One region of the Nonomuraea sp. NPDC000554 genome, then DNA from elsewhere that is predicted to be linked to it. Evidence: riboswitches for the same ligand, from Rfam matches in the RefSeq annotation. Region 1 holds a riboswitch; each other region holds the start of a gene.
The links. Region 1 has a riboswitch for cyclic di-AMP ahead of ABT294_RS10210 (C40 family peptidase). Riboswitches for the same ligand answer to the same signal wherever they lie in the genome.

Region 1 (4,149 bases):
GAGGCGGTGGCCTGGGCCGCGAGGCGTCAGCTCATCTGACGCGTCCCCTTCAGTCGGCGATGCGCACGGCGCCCGCGAACGGGCGTCGGGCCAGCGGCGCGATGCGCACGACGTCGCCCGTCTGCGGCGCGTGCACCATCATGCCGCCGCCGATGTAGATGCCGACGTGGTGCAGGTCGCCGTAGAAGAACACCAGGTCGCCGGGGCGCAGCTCCTCCCTGGAGATGTGCTTGCCCGCGGTCCACTGGTCGCCCGTGTAGTGCGGCAGCGAGATGCCCACCTGCTGGTAGGCCGCCATCACCAGGCCGGAGCAGTCGTAGGAGCCCGGCCCCTCGGCGCCCCAGACGTACGGCTTGAGCTGCTGGGTGAGCGCCCACCTGGCGGCTTGGGCGGCCTTGCCCGATCCGGCGATGGGCAGGCTCACCCGCGTGGCGCGGGTGCCGGGACGTCCGGCCTCGCCGATCGCGCGCTTGAACAGGCCGCTCTCCACCTTGGCGACCAGCTTGGTGATCTTGTCACGCCTGCTGCCCAGATCGGAGACGAGCTGCTGGACCTCCGTGATGCGCGAGGTGGCGGTCGTCTTGGCCTGCTCGGCGTTCGCCCTCGCGGTGGCGAGCTGGTTGACCTCCTGGCCCCGCTCCTGTGCGAGGACGTACGTCGTCGCCGCCCTGTCAAGGAAGGACTCGGGATCGGAGTCGCCGGCGAAGGTCAGGCCCCGGTCGAAACCGCCGGAGATGTACTCGTGCTGGATCAGCAGGCTCGCCTTCGCGCGCTTGGCGGCCAGATCGGTCTCGCTGGTGGCCAGGACCTTCTTGGCGGCGTTGACGGCCTTCTGAGCGGCCTTGAGCTTCTCGCGCTGGCCGTTGTACTGCTCGCTCAGCGTCTCGATCTCGTTGTGCATCTTCTCGACGCGGTCGGAGAGCTCCTTGAGCGAGGGCTTGGGTTCGGCGGCGGCCGAACCGACGGGGAGGGTGAAGACCAGGGCCGCGATCGCGGCGCCGACCACGCCGAACCGGAGGACGCGCCTGCTGGAGGGCGCCGGTTCTGGGGGGCGGGCGTGCTTGCCCGCCGACTTCCCCCCACGGTCGCGCGTGCGCTTCACCAACAAGCTCCTCTCGTAGGCGCCTACCGGGTTAGCTGACGGGTTCGGGCCGGAGCAGCCCTACCGGACGCGGTGGTCCGGATTCACCCCGGGGTGGTGGCGCCTGATCATCTCGCCACCGCTGGGTCCCCGGCTCCCCGCGTGGGGATTGGGCGCGCCATCGCCACGGGTCGCGGCGGTGGCATCGTCGCTGGACACTAGTGCACTCGCGGTTGGTGCTCAACCAGAACTGCCAAGTCTGTTGAGGTTTCACAACCGAAGAGTCACAAGGTGATCTCGTGCCCACACGTACAGAACAGACTTTATGCCCACTTTGACCAAGCTTGGCATGGTAGGCGGTCGGATGAACGGGACGAATCCCAACGTGCTCGTCCGGCCACGGCATGTCACAAGATGGGGGAGCGATGAGAGATAGGGGTGAGCCGTAATCGGATCTGTACGCTGGAGAGCCATGGAGCAGGTCGCCGAACTGTCAGTCGCTGACACCGAGACCGTCGTGCGGCGTGCCCGCACGCCCGACGTCCGGACCATCAGGCGCCTGGTCGACACCTACGCCGGCGCCGGCCCTCGGATGCTGGAGAAGGCCACCGTCACCCTGTACGAGGACGTGCAGGAGTTCTGGGTGGCCGAGAGGGGCGGGCGGGTCGTCGGCTGTGGGGCGCTGCACGTGCTCTGGGAGGACCTGGCGGAGATCCGTACCGTCGCGGTGGACCCCGATCTCCGTGGGTTCGGAATCGGCCACCAGATCGTCTCCGCCTTGATCGGCACGGCAAAGGATCTTGGGCTGCGCCGTGTTTTCTGTCTCACTTTCGAGGTGGATTTCTTCGCGAGGCACGGATTCCAGCCGATCAACGGCACGCCGGTCTCGCCCGAGGTCTACGCCGAGCTCCTGGCCTCGTACGACGAGGGTGTGGCCGAGTTCCTTGATCTGGAGCACGTCAAGCCGAACACCCTGGGCAACACCCGGATGCTGCTCCACTTGACATCGGGTGACACAGGCCTTGACTAAGTGGAAAGGTGATTGTTGATACCTATGTCGATACGTTGGGCGGCACAGGCATGTGTCCTGACATGTGCCACACGCGCACTCGAAGCGAGGTGACACGGTGAGCACCGGACAGCCGCCGTATCCACAGGACGACTCCGGCGAGAATCCGCCTCCCGGGATCCCCGAATACGGACAACAAAACGCGAGCCGCCCTCACGGTCAGCCCGATCCCGACGCCACCGTCGTGGGCTACCGGGTCGACGACGCGTACGGGCAGCCCGGCTACGGGCAGCAGCCGCAGTACGGCCAGCCTGGCCAGCAGTACGGGCAGCAGCCGCAGTACGGTCAGCCCCCATACGGCCAGCAGGGTCAGCAGTACGGCCAGCAGGCCTCCTCCCAGCCTCAGCCCGGCTACGGTCAGCAGCCGCAGTACGGGCAGCAGGGTTACGGGCAGCAGGCTCCGTCGCAGCCTGACTACGGTCAGCAGCAGTACGGTCAGCAGCCCGGCTCCGGCCAGCAGGGTTACGGGCAGCAGGCTCCGTCGCAGCCCGACTACGGCCAGCAGCCGCAGTACGGCCAGCAGAGTTACGGCCAGCAGGCCCCCTCCCAGCCCGACTACGGCCAGCAGCCGCAGTACGGGCAGCAGGCTTCGTCGCAACCCGACTACGGTCAGCAGCCGCAGTACGGGCAGCAGGGCCACGGGCAGCAGGCCCCCTCCCAGCCCGACTACGGCCAGCAACAGCAGTACGGCCAGCAGGGCTACGGTCAGCAGCCTCCCTCGGGCCAGCAGTACGGCCAGCAGCAGGACTACGGCCAGGGCCAGGGTTACGGTCAGCAGCAGGACTACGGCCAGGGCCAGGGTTACGGTCAGCAGCAGGACTACGGCCAGGGCCAGGGTTACGGTCAGCAGCAGTACGGCCAGCCCGGATACGGCCAGCAGCAGTACGGCCAGCCGCAGCAGTACGGTCAGCCCGGCTACGGGCAGCAGTACGGCCAGCAGGGATACGGGCAGCCGGTGGGCGTGCAGCCGCCCGGCGCGCCTGCCCCGCTCGCCGAATGGTGGCAGCGCCTGGCGGCGAGGATCATCGACGGCGTCATCTTCGGCATCGTCTACTTCGTGATCGCCCTGCTCGTCACATCGTTGCTGCTCGCCAGCTACGACTCGACCACCGGGACGATGAGCGGCGGCCTGGGCTCGTTCGGCGTGGGCTTGGTGAGCACGATCCTGTTGGTGGTGCTCTACGTCGGTTACGACTTCCTCCTGCACAAGATGAACGGCCAGACGGTCGGCAAGATGGTCCTGGGCATCAAGGTCGTCCCCGTGGGCCAGATGCTCCCTCCCGGCGGGCTCCCCGCCGACCAGGCCATCAAGCGCGCCGGGGTCACCTGGGGCGGCTACATCCTCTGGTGGATCCCGGTCCTGGGGCAGCTGATCGCCTTCGTCTGCACCGCGTTGAACGGCGCGTCCCAGCTGTGGGACAAGCCGTTGCAGCAGACGTTCGCCGACAAGGTCGCACAGACCGTGGTGGTGAAGATCAAGTAGTCTTCGCGCACCTAAACAGGGGCCGGCGTCCAGCCGGTCCCTGTTTTGCGTGTGCGGGCCGTACCAAAATGGGAGGCGCGGTTCCCCGAACGTGAGGTGGCTTATGACCGGCACGTGGACGTACACGGTGCCCGCTGAATGGTGGGAACGACTGGCCGCCCGGCTCATTGAGGCACTCGTCTTCGGTGTCTTCTATTACATTCTGTTCATCACGCTGTGGGGTGTCTTCCGAACTGTCGGGCTGTCCGACGCGTTCGACGGTCGGCTGCCCGGCGTGTTCGCCTGGTTGGCCGCCGGGCTGGGATATACGGTCTACGACTGGATCGCGCATTCCGGTGGCGGCCGCACGTTCGGCAAGGCGATCATGGGGATTCGACTGGCGCCCGAGGGTCTTCCGCGCGGTGCGCTGCTCAAACGGGCGCTGGTGTATCCAGGGCCCGCGATGCTGATGGGCATTCCGATCGTGAATCTGCTGGTCGGAATCTTCGCGTTCGGTGTCGGCTTGCTCATCCTGGT
Region 2 (4,149 bases), on a different contig from region 1:
GGTGGCCGCCGCGGGCAACACCGAGGTGGTCAAGGCCAAGCTGCGCACGATGGACTCGCTGGGGCTCAAGGACGCCATCGAGGACATCCTGATCACGCTCGGCTCCCAGTATCACATCATCCGCCCGATCAGCGGGCGCGGCGGCAAGGGCCTGTTCCTCTACCTGGCTCTCGACCGCGGCCGCGCCAACCTGGCCCTGGCCCGCCACCAGCTTCGCGCCATCGAGGAGAAGCTGGAGGTCTGAAAAGCTCGACGGCTTGCGCCCAGTGCGGGTGGGCGCAAGCCGTCGTCAGGTGTGTCCGCGATCCCCTGATCCGCGGGCCCCTTGAGGGTGGGTTCCCGATGAGCCCGCGGTCCCCGTGTCCGCGGGCTCCCGAGGTTCAGCGTCGGATGAGCCTGCGGATCCGGTCGCGGCCCATCACCAGGCCGCCACCGACCAGGGCCAGGCCGCCGGCCACGACCGCGCCGGTCACGCCGCTCGACGCGCCCGAGGCGGGCTCGCTCTCGGCAGAGGCGGCCTGCGGATGCACGTCGGCCACGTTGGCCACAGCGGCCACAGCGGCCTTGGGCTCGGCGGCTGCGGGCGCGGGCGCGGCGGGAGCGGGCTCGCTCTTGTCCGCCGTGTCCTTCTTGACGAGGACGGTCGGCGGCTTGGCCGGGTGCTTGTCCACGCGGGACCAGGCGCCGGACGAGTACGCCACCGGGTAGTTCTTCTTGCCGGGGCCGGAACCCCACTTGGTGATGACGTACTTGATCTTGATGTGGCCCTCGCCACCGACGCCGTCCACGCCCAGCGTGCTGCTGTTGAACGAGCCGCCGGTCAGGTAGGCGAACGTCTTGGCGTCCAGGTCGAGCATGACACCGCTGTTGGAGGGGACGCCGGGGCCGCGGTCGCCGACGAAGAACGGCGCCTTCTTGTCCTTGTAGACGACGTAGCCCTCGGTCATCAGCGGCCAGCTCGGGCTGGCGACGAGCCCCTTCTGCATGGGCTTGCCGCTGGCGGGCAGACCGGTGTCTCCGGCGCGGCCGGAGGAGTCGTCCCAGAAGTAGGACGCGGTGGTGCCGCCCTTGAGCAGAGGCTGCTTGTCGTAGGGGGTGTCGGCGTGTGCGGGGGATCCGGCGCCGATGGCCACCGCACCGAACGCGGCGGCGGCGATAGCGGCAAACGAGCGCATGCCAAGACGTACAGACATGAAGTCAAAGAGTCCTTTGTGAGGGTACGGGGAAGCAGCGCTCCCAAGGGCGTAGCCGGGCGGGTATGCCGAAACGGTCGCTACGCGGAGCGCTGGAAGTTCAGGGGAAGGGGGGCCGCTCTCAGTCGGCGGCGGGTGACACTACGCGGGCTGGGGGTACGACGCGGTGAACCATCAGGTAGGTTGTCCTCTCCATCTCGCCTACCGGGTTAGCTGACGGGTTCGGGCGTGGAGATGCCCTACCGACGCACTTGTCGGATTCACCCCAAAGAGATGGGTCCCCGGTTCCCGCGGGCGCGGGATTCGACGTCAGCCAGCCGCCTCTTCCTTGTGAAGGGCCAGGTCACTAGCTGATAACACCAGGACTGTACCCAAGAAAACGGACAAGGGCAAAGGTAACCCCATAAAACGGGCGAAGATCTACCTTTTACGACATAGCAGGCAAAAGAAAAGGAGGGCACGGCCCATGCCGTACCCTCCCGAACAGTCCGGTCTCAGCCGCCGCTCTTCCGCCTGAACGAACGCTTGCTCGAAGCCGGCCCGTGGGCCCCGTGAATCTTGGAAGGGTCGGCGCCCCTGCCACCCGCGCCCGACCCGGCCTGCTGGCTGCGCTTACGCTCCAGCGCCTCGCGGAACTTGCGCTTCAACTCGTCCTCGGGGGTTTCGCTGACTTCCGGCTCCGGTGTTTCCGCCATGAGGACCTCCTGGTGTTTGGGACACACACAGCTTCGCACGGCGCGGCTCACGCCGCGAAACCGGCCTCCGCCCGCTCCTCACGGACGATGGGCCGCAGCCGCCCGCCCGGCAGGGCCACCAGCGCGGCCAGCGCCACCAGCGCCCCCGCCACCCCCAGCGACGGGATGACCACCGAGGCGGCCGAGGCGTGCGCGGCGGCCAGCCCGTGCAGCGGCGCCTCGGTCGAGATGACCGAGGCGTAGGCGGTGCCGGCCAGCGCCAGCGCGACCGAGCCGCCGATCTGGCGGAAGAACGTCAGATTGGCCGAGGCCGTGCCGAGGTACCGGGGCGGCACCGACTGCTGCACGGCCACCGTCAGCCCCGACAGCATCGGCCCCATGCCGAGGCCGATGAGCACCATCCACCCCGCCAGCAGCCAGCCGGGCGTGTCGACGGCCAGGTTCAGGCAGAGCAGCGTGCCCGCCACCATCAGGAACGGCGCGGCCACGAGCCAGGGCTTGTAGACGCGGGTCCTGGTCATCAGCGCCCCCATGACCATGCTGCCGACCACCATCGCCAGGGTCAGCGGGTAGATCCGCAGCCCCGACTGGGTCGCGCTGAGCCCGAGCGCCTCCTGGAAGTACCTGGGCAGGAAGACGACCCCGGCGAACATGCAGAACGCGGTGCAGAACGAGGTCACGTTGACCAGCGTGTAGGTGCGGTTGCCGAACAGGTGCATCGGCATGATCGGCGCCACCGCCCGCCGCTCGACCACCACGAACACCACCAGCAACAGCGCCGCCAGCGCGATCGGCGCCACCACGGCCGCACTGGTCCACGTGTTGCCGTCCAGCCCCTTCTCGGTCAGGCCGACGAGCAGAGCGCCGATCGCCACGCTGAAGACGGCGATCCCCAGGTAGTCGGGACGCTCGCCGCCCGTCCCCCGGTGGTACGGCAGGTGCAGCACCACGATCGCGATCAGCACCAGCCCGAGCGGCACGTTCACATAGAACGACCACCGCCAGCTCGCGTGGTCGGTGAACAGCCCGCCCAGGTACGGCCCCGCGAGATAGCTGAGCGCCATCACCCCGCCGAGGGCACCCTGCACCCGCGCCCCCCTCTCCGGCGGGAACAGCTCCATCACCAGCGCGAGCGACAGCGGCATCAACGCGCCCGCGCCGAGCCCCTGCAACGCGCGGAAGGCGATGAGCTGGGGCATGTCCTGGGCGACGCCGCACAGCGCGGAGCCTGCGACGAACACGACCAGCCCGACGAGCAGCAGCGGTTTCCTGCCGTACTGGTCCGACAGCCTGCCGTACAGCGGGACGGTGATCGTCGCGGTCAGCAGGTACGCGGTCACGACCCAGGTGTAGAGGGCGGTGCCGCCCAGCTCGGTCACGATGCGCGGCAGCGCGGTGCCGACGATCGTCTGGTCGAGCATCGCCAGGAACATGCCGCCGATCACGGCTACCAGCAAGAGGGTCTTGGATCTCGTGTCACTACTCACAGGTGAAGCTTGATATGTAACTTCTTACATGTCAAACGGTGGCTATGCTGAGCTCATGTCCCTACGGATCGCGCTGCTCGGGCTCCTCGAAGCGAAAGGCCCGGCCAGCGGCTACGACCTGGCCAAGTCCTTCGAGCATTCGATCAACCACGTCTGGCAGGCCGGGCACACGCAGATCTACCCGGAGCTGGTCAAGATGGCGGCTGACGGGCTCGTCGCGGTGGAGTCCGAAGGAGCGCGCGGCCGGAAGATCTACGCGATCACCGCCGAGGGGGCCCGGCAACTCCACGACTGGCTGGTCGAGCACCAGCCGAGCGGCACGATCCGCAGCGAGGTCGCGCTCCAGGCGTTCCTGCTCCCCCTGCTCGACGGGGACGACGCCGTGCAGGTGGTCGAGCGCCTCAGGGCGTTCTTCGCGTCCCGGCTGGCGGACCTGGAATGCAAGCCGTACGACGGGCCGGGGTTCGGCAAGTACGCGCTCAAGCTCGGCCTCGCGCAGCGCCGCGCCGGCCTCGCCTGGGCCGAGGAAACCCTCGCCGACCTCAAATCCCGTTCGACTCCCTCAAGCCCGTAACCCTTTACCACCGGGCCCATGTACCCCTGTGGCCGCACGGGCCCCCGACCGCGCAAGTCACCAGCCCAGACCCGCTCTGCCCCTTCCCCTTCACCTCCTCACGACCGCAACTAGCTTTCCGCAGGTGAAAGCGTGCGACCTTCAAGGGAGAAGACGGAGGCGCACGGGTGCCCCCGGTGCGGGAGACGCCGGTGCGGGAG
Region 3 (4,149 bases), on a different contig from region 1:
ATGGCAAGGGGTGGGTGGGGGGTTGTGATCGTGCGGACACCAAAAAGCGCCTGGCAGTCCGTCACCGGACCGCCAGGCGCTTGCGGAGCTAGGCGGCCCTAGCTCGATACTCGCGCGGTGATGTCGTCGCCGATCTCGTGCGTGGTGCGACCCGCCCACCCGGTCAGGCGCTCCAGGATGTCGTCGGCGACGGCCTGCTCGACCTTGGCCGCCTCGGCGCGCAGGCCGAGGTGGTCGAGGAGCATGGCGGCCGACAGGATGGTCGCGGTCGGGTCGGCCTTGCCCTGGCCGGCGATGTCGGGGGCGCTGCCGTGCACCGGCTCGAACATGCTGGGCGCGGTGCGCTCAGGGTTGATGTTGCCGCTGGCGGCCAGGCCGATGCCGCCCGCGATGGCCGCGCCGAGGTCGGTGATGATGTCGCCGAAGAGGTTGTCGGTGACGATGACGTCGAAGCGCTCGGGCTGGCTCACGAAGAACATCGAGGCCGCGTCGATGTGGTAGTAGTCGGTGCTGACCTCGGGGTACTCCTCGGCCACCCGGTTGACGGTGCGCTGCCACAGGTCGCCGGCGAAGGTCAGCACGTTCGTCTTGTGGATGAGGCTGAGTTGCTTGCGCGGGCGCGACTTGGCCTTCTCGAAGGCGTACCGCACCACGCGCTCCACGCCGTAGGCGGTGTTGAGCGACTCCTGGGTGGCGATCTCGTACGGGGTGCCGCGGCGCATGACGCCGCCGGTGCCCGCGTACAGACCCTCGGTGCCCTCGCGGATCACGATCATGTCGATGTTCTCGGTCGGCGTGTCGGCCAGCGGGGTCTCGACGCCGGGGAAGAGCTTGACCGGGCGCAGGTTCACGTAGTGGTCGAACGCGAAGCGCAGGCGGAGCAGCAGGTCGCGCTCCAGGATGCCCGGCGGGACACTGGGGTCGCCGACGGCGCCGAGCAGGATCGCGTCGTAGCCGCGCAGCTTTTCGAGCACGGAGTCGGGGAGCGTCTCGCCGGTTCGGTGGTAGCGGGCGGCACCCAGGTCGTAGTGGGTGGGCTCCAGCTTGACTCCGACCGCTTCGAGGACCTTCAGCCCCTCTGCCACGACCTCGGCGCCGATGCCGTCGCCAGGAATGACCGCCAGGCGGATGTTACGCGACTCCATGGACGGTACCTTACCGGCTCGTCTCGGCTGACGAACACACCGTCTCACTGTCCGGACGGTCCGTTTTAAGCTATTTGCGACCTTTTGACCGTTTCGTTAGAGTCCGTCAGGCCTAATCCACGCAACGGCTGCGTGGAGCCGGGGACCCACTTCACCTGGGGCGAGTCGGCATCGCCGTAGGGCTACTTCCAGGCCCGAGCCCGTCAGCTAACCCGGTCGGCCAGATGGAAGGACACTCCCCTGTCTCGCATCGCCGTCCTCGTCGTCCTGGGAGCAACAGCCGCCGGAATGGCCCTCGCCTCCCCTGCCAACGCCGACTCCGACACCCCCGACAGCATCCCCAGTTCCTCTCCCACCACCACCCTCACCGGCTCTCAGCTCAAGCAGCTCCAGATCAAGAAGACCCCGACCCCCGCCTGGAAGGTCGCCCTCAAGTTCGCCATGAAGAAGCGCGGCATCCCCTACGTCTGGGGAGGGACGAGCGACAGCGGCTACGACTGCTCCGGGCTCATGCTCCGGGCGTACGGGAAGGCGGGGATCGAGCTCCCGCGCACCGCCGCCGAGCAGTACAACGCCTTCTCCAAGAAGATCAGCTGGAACCACCTCAAACCCGGTGACCTGGTCTTCTTCCACGGCCTCGGCCACGTGGGCATGATCTCCCGCCCCGGATACATGGTCCACGCCCCGCACACGGGCGACGTCGTGAAGGAGGAGCAGCTGTCGGACTGGCGCAAGGACTCCTTCGTCGGCGCCGTCCGTCCCGACCCCAAGGGCGTCAAGCTCTGGAAGGAGATCAGCAAGCAGCGCGCCACACCGGCCCCTGCCATGCCGACAGCGACGTTCTGACCCGTAGCGGCCTCATCCCCGGCGAGCGTCGAAGATGAGGTCCCAGGCGCGGGCGCGCGCGTGGGCGACAGCGCCGAGCAGGACGCCGCTGTCGCCCAGCGCGCTCGCCACCACCACCGGACGCAGCGGCCCCAGCTCGGCCACGCGGCTCTCGATCGCGGCCCCGAGCAGGTCGAGGTTGCGCCCGACGCCGCCGCTCAGCACGATCACCTCGGGGTCGAGCACCGCCGCCACCGCCACCAGCAGGCCGCCGATCCGCCGCCCCTCGGCCTCCACGACCGAGCGGGCCACCGGATCGCCGGTCGCGGCGGCGGAGAACACCTCCTTGGCCGTGGCGAGGTCGAGCCCGGCCGCGCGGGCGGCCCGCACCACGCCGGGCGCGGCGGCCACGGCCTCGGTGGCGCCGTGCGCCAGCGCGTCGTCGGACGGGATCGGATCCTCGGCCGCGGGGACGTACGACACCTCGCCGGCGGCGCCCCGCGCCCCGACGTACAGCTCGCCGTTGACCACGATCCCCATGCCCACCCCGGTGCCGATGGAGACCAGCGCGAAGTTCGCCTTGCCCTGCCCCTCGCCGTAGACGTGCTCGCCCACGGCCGCCAGGTTGATGTCGTTCTCGATGACGAGATCGACCTCCAGCGCCGAGCGCAGCCGTTCGGCCAGGTCGGGCCCCGGCAGGTTGGGGGCGAACTCCAGGCGTCCGAGCGCCGGGTCGTACACGCCGGGCGAGCCGACGACCGCGCAGGTGATCGAGGACCAGTCGAGCTCGGCCTTCTCGGCCGCGGCCCTGGCCAGGTCGCCCACCAGCACGGCCAGCTCGGCCGAGCTGCGCGCGGTGTTGCGGCCGTCGGTGCGGCCGGCGAACGTGCCGCGCAGGTCCGCCACCGCCACCCTGATCCAGTCGCGGCCGATGTCGACGCCCGCCACGTGCGCGGACGCCGCGTTCATGTCGTAGAGCGAGGTCACCGGCCCCGGCCTGCCCGACACCTCGCCGACCAGGTGCACCAGGCCGTCCTCTTCCAGCCCGGCGAGCGCGGCCGAGACCGTGGGCTTGGACAGCCCGGTGATCTTGGCCAGGTCGGCCCGCGACGCGGGGCCGTGCTCGTGAAGGTGGTCGAGCAGACGGCGCTCGTTCAGCACCCGCAGCAACCGCGGATTACCCAGCTCACCCCGCATGTGACGTCCTCCTCCAGGCAAACTCTAGCCAACAACGCTGGTAGTAAACTACCTTTCTTACCAGCACCGGGGGCCGGCACACTCGAAAGGGACGATGTGCGATGCACCGAGCCTGGCTATTCCTCCCCGCCGCAGCGGTCCTGCTGGCCGCCGCCTGCGGGAACAACACGACGACAGCGAACCCGAAACCCCAGGACCAGCAGGGCGGCAAGACCATCGCGCTCTTCCTGCCCGAGTCGAAGACCACGCGCTACGAGGCCTTCGACCGCCCGCTGTTCGAAGCGAAGGTCAAGGCGCTCTGCGCCGACTGCAAGATCCTCTACAGCAACGCCGAGCAGGACGCCGCCAAGCAGCAGCAACAGGTCGAGGCGGCGCTGACCCAGGGCGCGAACGTGCTGGTGCTCGACGCCGTCGACGCGAACGCGGTGGCCCCGCTGGTCAACCAGGCCAAGCAGAAGAAGATCCCGGTGGTCGCCTACGACCGGCTGATCTCCGGCATCGACTACGCGTACTTCGTCTCGTTCAACAACGTCCGGGTGGGCGAGATGCAGGGTCAGGCCCTGCTCGACGCGATGAACGCCAAGGGCACCACCGCCAAGGGGCAGATCGTGATGATCCACGGCTCCCCCACCGACCCCAGCTCGGCCGACTACAAGAAGGGCGCCAAGAGCGTCCTGGACGGCAAGGTCAAGGTCGGCAGGGAGTTCGACACCCCCGACTGGAGCCCCGACAAGGCCCAGCAGCAGATGGAGCAGGCGATCACCGCCATCGGCAAGGACAACATCGTCGGCGTGCTCTCGGCCAACGACGGCATGGCGGGCGGCGCGATCGCGGCCATGAAGCGCGCGGGCTACAAGCAACTACCGCCCATCACCGGTCAGGACGCCGAACTGGCGGCCGTCCAGCGCATCCTCACCGGCGAGCAGTACATGACCATATATCTGGACATCAGGGCTGAGGCGGAGAAGTCCGCCGAGCTGGC
Region 4 (4,149 bases), on a different contig from region 1:
TTGCGCTCGAACCGCTCGTTCCGCCGCACCATGTCGACGGCCCGGCGCTTGGCGACGGTCATCAGCCACGCGCCGGGGTTGCGCGGCACGCCCGACGCGGGCCACTGCTCCAGCGCCGCGACCAGCGCGTCCTGGGCGAGTTCCTCGGCGACTCCGACGTCGCGCATCATCCGGGCCAGCCCGGCTATCAGCCGGGCGGCCTCGATCCGCCAGACCGCCTCGATCGCGCGGTGTGTGTCAGAACCCGTCACCCGCATATCAGAGCAGTCCGCGACCGAGCGCCGCAACGGCCGGAGGTCAGAACTCGCGCTTGTCCCTCAGGAGTTCGCGCAGGTCCGCCTCCCGCTGGGCGGCCTCGGGGGTCATCGACTCCTCCGGCAGGTCGGACGGGTCGAACACCTGCCAGACGTCCAGCCCGATGCCGTTGCCGCCGGGCGGGACGGGCAGCCGCAGCGCCCACTCCAGGGCCTCCTCGCGCGACTTCACCTGGATCAGCCAGAAGCCGGCGATGAGCTCCTTGGCCTCGGCGAACGGGCCGTCGATCACGGTGGCCTTGCCGTCGCTGTAGGAGATCTGCGCGCCGTGCGAGCTCGGGTAGAGGCCCTCGGCGGCCAGCAGGACTCCCGCCTTGGCCAGGGCCTCGTTGTACTCGATCATCTTGTCGACGTACTCCTGGCTGGGCAGCACCCCGGCCTCGGTCTGCTCGTTCGCCTTGCCCACGATCATGAACTTCACTTCGCGTCTCCTTCGGTCGAGGGTGCGGCCTCGTAGCAGCGTCGAACGCGCGTGGCGCGCATCGACAGCGGAGTCGAAGTCTTGCCGAGACCTTTCGGTCCGGGCAACCGTGAGAGCCCGCGAAGCGCGCGCCCGAGGGGAGTGGGCGCGCGCTTCGCGGGCAGGGGGATGGGGAGAGTGGGGGGATGGTGGGGGAGGGGGCTCAGGCCGCGTAGTCGGGGTAGCCGTAGCCGACGACCTGAGACGTGGGACGGACCCGCTGCTCGACGACGCCGTTGCCGGTGTTGCCCTCGATGGTGGAGATCGTGCCGTCACCGTTGGCCTTGACGACGAAGCCGACGTGGTTGATGTCGTCCAGGCTCTTGCTGCCGCTCCAGGCGAAGAAGACGACGGCGCCGGGCTTGGGCGCGGTGCCCCAGTGGTCGTTGTGCTTGAACCACTTGGCGTGCTCGACGGTGTAGGCGTCGGAGCCGATGGAGGCGCCGAGGCCCGTCTTGTCGCCGATCCAGGAGACGAACATCGAGCACCAGGCGGCGTTGATGTAGTCGGCCCTGGTGCCGCCGTCGCGCTGGATGGTCTCGGCGGCGCGCGCCGAGGCGGCGTACCACTTCTGGAACTTGGTGCCGCCGCCCATGGCGTTCTCGGAGGTGCCGATCTGCGCCTTGGCGAGGGAGAGCACCTGCGCGGCCGTGACCTTGACCTTGCCGCTCCGCTCGTGGTCGGCCGGGCGCACCTGCGAGTGCTGGTGGGTCAGCGCGGCGGAGGGGGTGGTCTGGGCGTTGGCGGCCGTGGGTGCGGCGATCGCGGCGGCGATGACGGTCGCGCCGAGAGCGGCGCGGGCGTAGCTGAACTTCGGGGCACGAGCAAGTCGGTGCATGGCCATCGTTCGGGGATACTCCTTGCTTCCATGCCGCTTACCGGGTTAGCTGACGGGTTCGGACGTGGAAGCTGTCCTACGGCACTGACGTGCCGATTCACCCCAAGGAACGTGGGTCCCCGGTTCCGCGCGAGGCGGATTCAGCGGTCACAGGGGGTCCTGTGATGTGTCTTGCGATGGGCAGGCGACGAACCGGACAAACCGGACGTTACGCCTCGAATGCCCTAGAAGGTAATACATGGGGCAAGCAGATTACAAGTGCATAAATGCCCAGCTAGGAGAGTTGCCGCCTAGCGTCCGCCAGAAGCCCCATCATGGCAAGGGAATCGTCAAGGGTTATGACTTGGCTCTCAGTGCGTCCCTCTGCTAGCGCCGCCCGCACCTCGCGCAGCTCACCGACGTAGCCGCTCTCGCCCGGCTCCAGGACGTGGACCTCGTCCTCCATCGACGGCCCCGACAGCACCACCCGGCGCGGCGCCCAGAACGGCGCGTCGATCTGCGCCCGCATCCCGGTGCCCACGACGTAGGCCGCGTTCGGATACGACCCCAGTAACGACGCCTCCACCAGCGCCCGCCTGCCGCCCGGATACAACAGCACCCCGCCGACCTCCGCGTCGACGCCCGAAGGCGCCAGCGAGCCCGTCACCTGCAGCTCCGACGGCATCCCCAGCAGCAGCTGGGCCAGCCCGAACGGGTAGATCCCCAGGTCGAGCAGCGCACCCCCGCCCAGCTCGGGCGCCCACAGCCGGTGCGCCCGGTCGTAGGGCAAGACGAACCCGAACGACGCCTGCACCGACCGGATCTCGCCGAACCGGGGGTCGCCGGCGATCCGCTGGATGAGCGGGTTGAACCGCATCCACATCGCTTCCATCAGGAAGACCCCGGCCTCCCGGGCCAGCCGCACCATCCGCTCGGCGTCGGCGACGGTGGCCGCGAGCGGCTTCTCGCACAGCACCGCCTTGCCCGCCGCGATCGCGGCCTCGGCCACCTCCAGGTGCTGGGCGTGCGGCGTGGCCACGTACACGGCGTCGACGGCCGGGTCGGCGCACAGCTCCGCGTACGACCCGTAGGCCGACTCGGCGCCCAGCGTGGACGCCAGCGCCGCCGCCCTGTCGAGGTCACGCGAGCCGACGGCCGCCACCCGCATCCCCGGCTCCGCCGCGATGACCGCGCCCACGGTCCGCGCGATGCCACCGGTGGCGGCGATACCCCAGGCGAGATCTCTCATGGAGAGAGAGCGTAAAGGATCTACCAAGTTGCGGGCCAGCGCTCCGGCCTTCACTTCAGGCCGGAGAGGAGGTCAACCGAGAAAGTTGAAGGTGTCCGGATCCGGCCCGATCCGGAGACGGCGGTTCATCGCGCCGATGGCGGCCATGTCCTCGACGTCCAGGGTGAAGTCGAACACCTGGACGTTCTCCTTGATCCGCGACGGTGTGACCGACTTGGGGATCGCCACATGGCCGAGCTGCACGTGCCAGCGGAGCACGATCTGGGCGGGGGTCTTGCCGTGCTTGCCGGCCAGCACGGCCAGCGCCGGGTCGTCCAGCAGTTCCCTGCCCTGCCCGAGCGGGCTCCACGCCTCGGTCAGGATGCCGTTGGCCTCGTGGAAGTCGCGCAGCTGCCGCTGCTGGAAGTACGGATGCAGCTCGATCTGGTTGAGAGAGGGAGCGATGTCCGTCTCGTCCAGCAGCCGCGTGAGGTGCTGGACGGTGAAGTTGGACACGCCGATCGCCTTGGCCCGGCCGTCACGGTAGATCCTCTCCAGCGCCCGCCAGGCTTCGACGTACTTGTCCTGTTCGGGCACCGGCCAGTGGATGAGGTACAGGTCCACGTAGTCGAGCCCGAGCCGGGACAGGCTCCCCTCGAAGGCGCGCTCGGCCTGGTCGTGGTCGGCGTTCCACAGCTTCGTGGTGATGAACAGCTTCCTGCGCGGGACGCCCGAGTCGCGGACCGCCCTCCCGACGCCCGCCTCGTTGCCGTAGGCCTGCGCGGTGTCGACATGGCGGTAGCCGGCCTGGAACGCGGTCTGCACGGCCTGTTCGGCCTCGTCGTCGGGGACCTGCCAGACCCCGAAGCCGAGCTGCGGGATCTGCACGCCGTCCATGTTGAGCATGAGCGAGTTCATCGAAACTCCTTGAGTATGGTGACTCCCGCCCCGCCTTCGGGCGGGAGAGGAGCGCGGCATGGTGTCGCCTGCTTCCTGTCGAACACGTGCGCGACGCGTTACTGAGCGTAGTGACTTGTGTGTGTGGCGCAATGGGTGACACGTGCGTTCACCATGACCTCCGGGGGAAGCCCGGTCCTTTGGGGCCGGGAGGTATCCGGGCCCGGCAAGGGGTGGCCCGGCGGGGCCGGGACAACCCAGGGCACAAAGCGCACATAACCTCACCTTCTCCCTTTTCGCTTATGGATCTTTCTGTGCTGCGGCAAAATGCGAACATGTGTACGGCGTACAAGGTGCGCGGGTCTACCCCACCCCCGACCAAGCTGCGGTGCTGAACCGCACGTTCGGCTGCGGGCGCCTGGTGTGGAACAGG

Region 2: linked by a shared signal. The riboswitch ahead of ABT294_RS24900 (hypothetical protein) and the one ahead of ABT294_RS10210 (C40 family peptidase) in region 1 are both predicted to bind cyclic di-AMP.
Region 3: linked by a shared signal. The riboswitch ahead of ABT294_RS23780 (C40 family peptidase) and the one ahead of ABT294_RS10210 (C40 family peptidase) in region 1 are both predicted to bind cyclic di-AMP.
Region 4: linked by a shared signal. The riboswitch ahead of ABT294_RS44680 (CHAP domain-containing protein) and the one ahead of ABT294_RS10210 (C40 family peptidase) in region 1 are both predicted to bind cyclic di-AMP.

What each region holds. Positions count from the first base shown of each region.
Region 1 is NZ_JBEPDC010000004.1:279,747-283,895, reverse strand. It holds gene ABT294_RS10215 (LuxR C-terminal-related transcriptional regulator) at 1-39, shown strand, start outside; gene ABT294_RS10210 (C40 family peptidase) at 50-1,102, opposite strand; cyclic di-AMP (ydaO/yuaA leader) riboswitch at 1,108-1,267, opposite strand; gene ABT294_RS10205 (amino-acid N-acetyltransferase) at 1,554-2,111, shown strand; gene ABT294_RS10200 (RDD family protein) at 2,209-3,633, shown strand; gene ABT294_RS10195 (RDD family protein) at 3,737-4,149, shown strand, end outside.
Region 2 is NZ_JBEPDC010000013.1:191,261-195,409, reverse strand. It holds gene ABT294_RS24905 (hypothetical protein) at 1-244, shown strand, start outside; gene ABT294_RS24900 (hypothetical protein) at 381-1,193, opposite strand; cyclic di-AMP (ydaO/yuaA leader) riboswitch at 1,377-1,512, opposite strand; gene ABT294_RS24895 (DUF5302 domain-containing protein) at 1,688-1,888, opposite strand; gene ABT294_RS24890 (MDR family MFS transporter) at 1,936-3,375, opposite strand; gene ABT294_RS24885 (PadR family transcriptional regulator) at 3,431-3,949, shown strand.
Region 3 is NZ_JBEPDC010000012.1:241,215-245,363, reverse strand. It holds gene ABT294_RS23785 (3-isopropylmalate dehydrogenase) at 99-1,145, opposite strand; cyclic di-AMP (ydaO/yuaA leader) riboswitch at 1,245-1,381, shown strand; gene ABT294_RS23780 (C40 family peptidase) at 1,434-1,991, shown strand; gene ABT294_RS23775 (ROK family transcriptional regulator) at 2,004-3,167, opposite strand; gene ABT294_RS23770 (sugar ABC transporter substrate-binding protein) at 3,269-4,149, shown strand, end outside.
Region 4 is NZ_JBEPDC010000037.1:100,708-104,856, forward strand. It holds gene ABT294_RS44670 (RNA polymerase sigma factor) at 1-257, opposite strand, end outside; gene ABT294_RS44675 (YciI family protein) at 298-726, opposite strand; gene ABT294_RS44680 (CHAP domain-containing protein) at 938-1,618, opposite strand; cyclic di-AMP (ydaO/yuaA leader) riboswitch at 1,632-1,768, opposite strand; gene ABT294_RS44685 (Gfo/Idh/MocA family protein) at 1,887-2,840, opposite strand; gene ABT294_RS44690 (aldo/keto reductase) at 2,913-3,737, opposite strand; gene ABT294_RS44695 (helix-turn-helix domain-containing protein) at 4,054-4,149, shown strand, end outside.